Regions from separate parts of the Bacillus sp. 1NLA3E genome, predicted to be linked through region 1. Evidence: riboswitches for the same ligand, from Rfam matches in the RefSeq annotation. Region 1 holds a riboswitch; the other holds the start of a gene.
The links. Region 1 has a riboswitch for lysine ahead of B1NLA3E_RS21530 (transporter substrate-binding domain-containing protein). Riboswitches for the same ligand answer to the same signal wherever they lie in the genome.

Region 1 (3,779 bases):
TGATACAGACTACTTCTCCCTTTTCCACTGAAAAATCAATATCTTTTAAGACTTCATGAGTACCAAAGGATTTGCTCAAATGTTGAATATCAATAACCTTTTCCATCTTTTCTCACCCTCCGTTCTACAATGTATTCCCGTCTCTATTATTGTCCTTAAGCAACATATCCTCTACTGTTGCCACTTGCATTTGATTCCCACCCATAATGTAATTGTCTGGACCATCCAATTTTCTTTCGATAAAACGCAAAATTCTTGTCACCGTAAAGGTCATAATAAAATAAATAATACAGGAGACAAAAAATGATTCAAAATATCTAAAGTTGTTACCGGCAATTGATTTAGTCTGGAAATATAATTCCGAAACAGAAATAACGTTCAGCACTGAGGTATCTTTAATATTGATGACAAATTCATTTCCTGTGGCTGGTAAAATATTGCGAATAACTTGCGGTAAAATAATATTAAACATCGTTTGAACATGGTTCATCCCGATTGCTTGGGCTGCTTCAAATTGTCCCTTGTCAATCGATACAATACCGCCGCGAACAATTTCTGACATGTAGGCCCCTGTATTGATTGATACGATAAAAATTGCTGCATATAATCGGTCCATATCAAAACCAAATGCTAAAGCGGAACCATAATAAATGACCATCGCTTGTACAATCATTGGTGTTCCACGGAAAAACTCAATATAAATAGAAAGAATGGCATTTATTAATTTTAAAAAGAAGCGTTTGGCCCCTCGTTCAGGCATCGGAATGGTTCGAATAACCCCTATTAATAAACCAATGATCGACCCTATAATCGTACCAATGATGGCAATTAAGAGTGTCACACCAGCACCACGAAGAAACATTGGCCAATTTTCTGAGACAATTTTTACTACCCAATCAAAGCTCATCTTTCTCCTCCTATATTCATGAAACCGAGTGCGTAAAATACACCCGGTTTCAAATCATTTTTATTTAGCTGCTGGTTGATTTTTAATAGCTGTCTCCATAATTTTTTGACGTTCTTCTTCTGATATTCCTGCTAAGATTTTATTGATTTTTTCAGTCAATTTACTACCTTTCGCCACACCCACTGCGATTGCTGTGTCACCATCTGATGTTTTAAATCCTTCTGACAGTTCTACCATGGCAAAATGATCGTTCGCAGAAGAAGCGCTAATACCTTCAGGACGTTCCGATACGTATCCATCAATTACACCTGATTCCAGAGCAACTCGCATTGCTGGGAAGTTATCCATAGCTGGCTGTTTTTTTACACCTTTGATTTGGTCGATTACTGAATAGTGGAATGTATTCAATTGTGCCGATATTTTTGCTCCACTAAAATCTTGAATGGATTTCGCATCCTCATATTTTCCACCTTTTTTAACCACGATAACTAAATCTGATTTATAGTAGTTGTCTGAGAAATCGATTGTCTTTTTACGCTCTGCTGTTGGAGACATCCCTGCAATAATTCCATCGATTTTTCCAGAAGTTAATGAAGGAACAAGGCCATCCCATTCAGTTTTGACAATCACTAATTTTTTTCCTAAACCATCAGCAATTTTTTTAGCGATTTCAACATCATATCCGCCTGCAAATTCCGCATTGCCATCAATTTTCACACCGCCATCGGAATCGCCATTTTGAGTCCAGTTGAATGGGGCATATCCAGCTTCGAGACCTACTTTAAAAGTGTCATCTTCTTTTGAAGATCCATCCGCTTTTTCTGAACTACTACTTTTTCCACAACCCGATAATAGAATAATAGCTGCCAAAGACATAGCTATTAAAATAGATAATTTTTTCATCATAATGATTCCTCTCCCTTTGATTATAAATTTTATAGTTTTCTGAACCTTAACACTTATTCATTTTTTAGGTATTTTACTCAACAAAAAAAGACCTGAGCGATGAACTCAGGCCTTATATGCATAAGGAACCCTAAATCCTCTTTTTTCCCAAATGAGATAGCACAACTCAATAAACCGGGAAGTTTATTGAGACAGTTCTACAGCTCTTAACTGCAGACCCAGCAAGTAATACTGAGATATTACAAGCTTCGGCGACATTTCCTTCTCCTTAGTATCAAAGTCTCTCAGACTCCACTAAAAACTGTTAAATATCGCGCCTCTACCTCACATGTTAAAAGTGAGGTCTATTAAGTTATTATTTTAATATATCTTAAAATAACAAATAGGATCTGTCAAGGGGGAGCGGGGGTGTCAAGAGGGACGGTTCTTATAGGGGACAATCGGAAGTTTTGCGCGCAAAAAGGCACAACTAGTGATTTGATTACCTAGTTGTGCCTTACCTTTATCTTACGCAAAAGATCTAACCGCAAAATTTTTGATTGCCAAGAAGAATGAAGTCGCGGTCCCTGTTAAACAGACACCGAATCAAACATGCTTTCGCAAAAGGAATTTGTTCCATTTCCTCTTTGTTTAAAAGGTGCAAGAAGTTTTCATCCGCATTCAATAATTGGCCAGAAATTGCCTCGCTCTTATCCTCAACCATTACTTCCACCTGACATCCGACAAATTGAAAAAGCATTAGATGGATAGGGATGCCAAAGAAAAGATTAACTAGTTCTGGTTCACCAGAAACAAATTCACCAAAATGGAGAACGAGCTCCCTCTTGAGCTGGCGATTCAAATGGATGAGTTCCTGTTGATGTTTTTTCTCTGTGTTGCATTCCTCATATTGCAAGGAGTCGATTTTATTAAATAGGATGAACACCCTTTTTCCCACTGTATTCAACTTAATAAAGTTCTTTCCAGCTGTTACAAGTGTCCCTACCTCTTCAATTTGCTTTTCCTGACAGTAGACCTTTACACGGATTAAAATATCCCTCAAATCTAGTAAATGTAATTGCAATTGCCGTTGATTATTTGGGTTACGCTCATTGCTTAATGAACGAAGTAAATGATTGGCAACCTCGATACATTCCTGTAATTCATCGAGTTCTGCTGGCGGCAATGGACTGTTCGGTGATCGAAATCGTGGAGTAGGAATCTTTTCAGGGCATGGATGTAAGGGAGGACATGAACATGATTGATCATGATCAAGTTTTCCGTCACATTCACATGCTTCCAATTGACTTTCCTTATAGTCTTGATCTTCATGTTCCTTCATTTAAGTTATCCTCCTTTACCTCTTTTCTTCCATAAGAACTTCTCTCATCCAATGGAGCCAAATAAGGGATTCTTTCCCCTAAAACCCTCATGATCCCCCATAATCCAAGTTCGATATCCCAACGGATGTTGCCAGAACGATAGAGGTAATCACCAGGACTTTGACAATAACCGCCGGCACCATAAAATAATTCAAAATCATCATTAGACCCAGGGACATTCTGTCCACTAATCGAAATAACGGAGGAATTTACATCATCACTGCTTTTTAACCACTTATGGCCATGAATCGTAAAAGCGTGACCTCTCGCCCGGTCTGCTGGTGTAACAAAGCGAAATGTAACAGGATCGCCGGCATAAGCAATAAATAGTGGGGTAGCAGGATCGCCATGGACCTTAGAGCTGAATACTTTTGATATATCGTTAGGACTAGTTAATCGGTGACTAAACCGTTCAGCACGATAATTGAAGCCTCTTGACCCCTGATTCTCGAAGTCCTCCAATGGGTCCTCCCTTTCGACAAAAAGTGGTTCTGGGTCAATAATCAGATTTCCGTTCTTAGCAACAAGCCGGACGCCATCATGCATAAGAAGAGCAAACTCACGAGTTTCAGGCAGCAATGGGTTGGAAATAATGACTTGATTCC
Region 2 (3,779 bases), 1.9 Mb from region 1:
CTACAGTATTCAATTTTTCCATCAGGTATAATTTCATATTTAAAATTCATTTTTTCCCTCCTATTATTAATCATTCTATTCACAAATTTCCAACACCTACTAGGAATCCTACTTGTGTTAGTACTTAAAGCCTTGCTAATGTTACTAATACCCGGTTAACCACGATATAATTTTAATACATAATTAAATTAAAACAAGTCTGCAGTAATTTAATACTAAGTCAGTAAAAACTGATTAAAGGAGTGTTTCGATAATAGTGAAGAAACTGGAAACAAAAATATGAATAATTGCCCATTAAAGTATGTTTTGAACTTAATTGTAGGTAAATGGCGACTTCCTATTATCTGGGCTTTGTGGCAAAACAATACATTACGTTCCAACGAAATGAAACGTAATGTTGATGTAATAGCAAATATGATATTGAAAGAATCCTTTTCATGCGAGTTCTCCGATTGCTGAATAAATCCACTGATAACTAACCAGAATGTTAATAGTTCACATATGAGCGGGAGTATGTAGAAAAAACAATGATGGAATTGGCACTTCCCAAAAGTGTTGTCGCAACTAGCTCACATGAACTAGGGATTGATATTGTTGATGTAGATATAGTCCATACAACTGGATAGCAACTATAGTTTAGGGTGGTATCAACTGGGGAGAATCCGAGCATTAGTATAGCTGTTAATTATTCGCTTTCTTTGTATCACTGGAAGCTAACGGATGCTTGGAAATAAAGTGGAAAATGTCAAAAAGCTTGGAGATTGATCCAAGCTTTTTTACATTTTTTTTAGTTTGAATAGAATTGCTGATCATTTAGTAAATTAACTCAATAAAATAAATCCAGCTATGAAAACTGATTAATTAAATACTTCTACCTTACTAAGTTCAAGCACACTTTGCAATGCACGTGTTTCTTCATCGCTCAAAGGAACCAATGGTAATCGAACACCACCAACATGGATCCCTTTCATATTTAACGCTGCTTTAACCGGAGTAGGGTTTGGTGCTGCAAATAGTGCTTTCATAATTGGGAGAAGTCTGCGATGAGCTATTGCCGCTTCCTCGACATGACCCAACTTAAAGCTATTCATCATTTCTTGCATTTCATTCCCAATAATATGAGATGCAACAGAAATGACTCCCGTACCGCCAATCGCTAATAGCGGTAACGCTAAACCATCATCACCACTATAGACGGTAAAATCACTAGAGGTCTTGTTAATGATGTCTGCCATCACATCTAAGCTGCCACTTGCTTCTTTAATAGCGACAATATTATTAATCTTAGAAAGACGAACAACGGTTTCAACTGACAGGTTAACCACACTTCGTCCAGGGATATTATAAAGCACAACGGGTAACGAAGTTGATTCGGCAATTGTTTTAAAATGTTGAAACATTCCTTCTTGAGAAGGCTTGTTATAGTAAGGAGTTACGAGCATAATCCCATCTACACCAGTTTCCCCAGCCTGTCTTGTTAAGTTTATTGAAGCTCTCGTATTATTGGAGCCTGTTCCTGCGATAACGGGAACTCTGCCACCGACAACATCGACAACAAATTTAAATAATGCTACTTTCTCTTCTGTAGTTAAAGTAGGAGATTCCCCAGTTGTACCTGCAACAACTATTCCATCAGTACCATTAGCAATTAAATGATTAACTAGGATTCTTGTCGCATTAAAATCAATCTCATCATTTTGATCAAACGGTGTAACCATTGCGGTTAATACCTGCCCAAAATTCATTTTTCCTCATCCTTTACATAATTTTTTTAAAATTATAGAGGGACAAGACTATTCAAAAATCAACGCAAAAAAACAGCAACGAGGGTTCGCTGCTGCATTAGAAACATAAATAAAAATATCGTTCCCATGCGTGAGATAGCCCTCCATATAGTTTCCTATATGACAGTTCTGCATTTATTCAATAGCAGACCCAGTTTTAAGAACAATGAGGTTCTTTTCACTTCGGCAAATTCCCCTTTCTACAATCGTCACTGGATCTCATCATCCTAAGATTGTGTACTATTGGTCTTTGCGCCTCTATCCTCACTTCAAAAGGTATTGAAGTAAGAAAATATTTAATTGAAAGTAATAATAACAGAATTCCGTTACTGTTTCAAGGGTAATAGTAGAAATATTATAATAAAACAGAAGAGTGATACACTTGAATTGTAGTCTGGCAGAGTGGATGAAAAGAAGTTCAGTTTCTCTTTGACTACTTCTAAAAGAAAATCTATAATTATGTTGTAAGCATTAAATTTGGGAGGATTATTAAAAAATGACCCATTTTATGAGACTTCGATTCCAAACTTTGAACTCGTAATTTAATACGTTCAAAGGCTCTGTTTGTGTATACAGAGTACACGGGATTAGTCTGTCCTTTTTTAATCATCTTCATTTCGCATTTAAAATATATAAATGTAGAAAGGCAGATCATTCAATTTTTCTTTATTTATGTCCTTTTCTCCGTGAAAGGAGTTATTTAGTGAGGACTTATTGGTATAACACCAAGGATTTTATTCCCGTTACTCTCAAATCACAGGCAGATAGCCTGTGGTTTTTTTCGTGAGAAAAAGACCATGACTAACTGGAGGTTGAGAAGAATGGAAAAGGTATATATCGAGTTAGAAAATATTGAACTGTCATTTTTAGATAAATTAATTTTATATATCCAGCGGCTGTCAGTATATCAGTTTGATCGAATTGGGTTTGTTGGCAAAAACGGGGTTGGAAAAAGTACGCTATTAAAGCTAATGAATGGTCAAATTTTACCGGATAAGGGTCATGTAAACCGTTTTGTGGATTTTGCCTATTTTGATCAATTAAAGACACCTGTTGAAAAAGATGTGGATTATGAGTTGTTAGGAAAGCTTGCTATCCCTCAAACAGAAATTGAAAACTTCAGTGGAGGGGAACAAACACGGATGAAACTAGCTGAATTATTCTCCACCTATCATGAAGGTTTATTAATTGACGAGCCGACCACTCATTTGGACGAAGCTGGTATCCAATTCTTGATTGAGAAATTGTCTTATTATCCTGGTGCACTTGTCCTTGTAAGTCATGATCGTTATGTATTAGATAAACTAGTCACGAAAATTTGGGAAATAGAGAACGGAACTGTAACGGAATATCCAGGGAACTATTCAGATTACGTTGCCCAAAAAGAGCTTCAGCAAAAGCAACAACAAGAACAGCATGAAAAGTATGTTAAAGAAAAAAGCCGACTTATGAAAGCTGCAGAGGAGAAAATGAAAAAGGCTGACAAAATAACCCAGGCGAATGGCCATATCAATAAAAAGGAAACGAAAGCAAAAGCAAATAAGATGTTTATGACCAAATCAAAGGATACAAGCCAAAAAGCGGTTCAACGTGCAGCAAAAGCGATTGAACAACGCGTTGAACAACTCGTTGAAGTGAAGGCGCCAGAGGAGCAAAAAACACTTCATTTTCATCAACCAATAGCCTTGCAGCTCCACAATAAATTCCCAATAATGGCTGATCGAATAACGTTAAAGGTAGGGGACAAAACCCTTCTCAACGAAGCGAGTTTCCAATTCCCATTAGGTAGGACCATCGCTATCACGGGAAATAATGGCTCAGGGAAAACAACCCTCCTTCGCCATATTATAAACAAAGGAGAGGGGATGATTATTTCTCCCAAGGTTGTATTAGGATCATATGAACAATTGGGATACCAATTTAATAAAAATGAAACTGTAATGACATTTATGAAGGAGAGAAGTGACCACCCTGAAAGCAAAATACATGAAGTCC

Region 2: it holds a riboswitch for lysine, as region 1 does, so the genes downstream of both, dapA (4-hydroxy-tetrahydrodipicolinate synthase) here and B1NLA3E_RS21530 (transporter substrate-binding domain-containing protein) in region 1, are expected to answer to the same signal.

The regions. Positions count from the first base shown of each region.
Region 1 is NC_021171.1:4,487,097-4,490,875, forward strand. Features, by position in the region: gene B1NLA3E_RS21520 (amino acid ABC transporter ATP-binding protein) at 1-106, opposite strand, end outside; gene B1NLA3E_RS21525 (amino acid ABC transporter permease) at 125-907, opposite strand; gene B1NLA3E_RS21530 (transporter substrate-binding domain-containing protein) at 968-1,813, opposite strand; lysine riboswitch at 1,963-2,143, opposite strand; gene B1NLA3E_RS21535 (hypothetical protein) at 2,334-3,134, opposite strand; gene B1NLA3E_RS21540 (multicopper oxidase type 3) at 3,121-3,779, opposite strand, start outside.
Region 2 is NC_021171.1:2,615,365-2,619,143, reverse strand. Features, by position in the region: gene B1NLA3E_RS12400 (GNAT family N-acetyltransferase) at 1-50, opposite strand, end outside; gene dapA (4-hydroxy-tetrahydrodipicolinate synthase) at 858-1,745, opposite strand; lysine riboswitch at 1,874-2,053, opposite strand; gene B1NLA3E_RS26025 (erythromycin resistance leader peptide) at 2,281-2,325, shown strand; gene B1NLA3E_RS12390 (Msr family ABC-F type ribosomal protection protein) at 2,606-3,779, shown strand, end outside.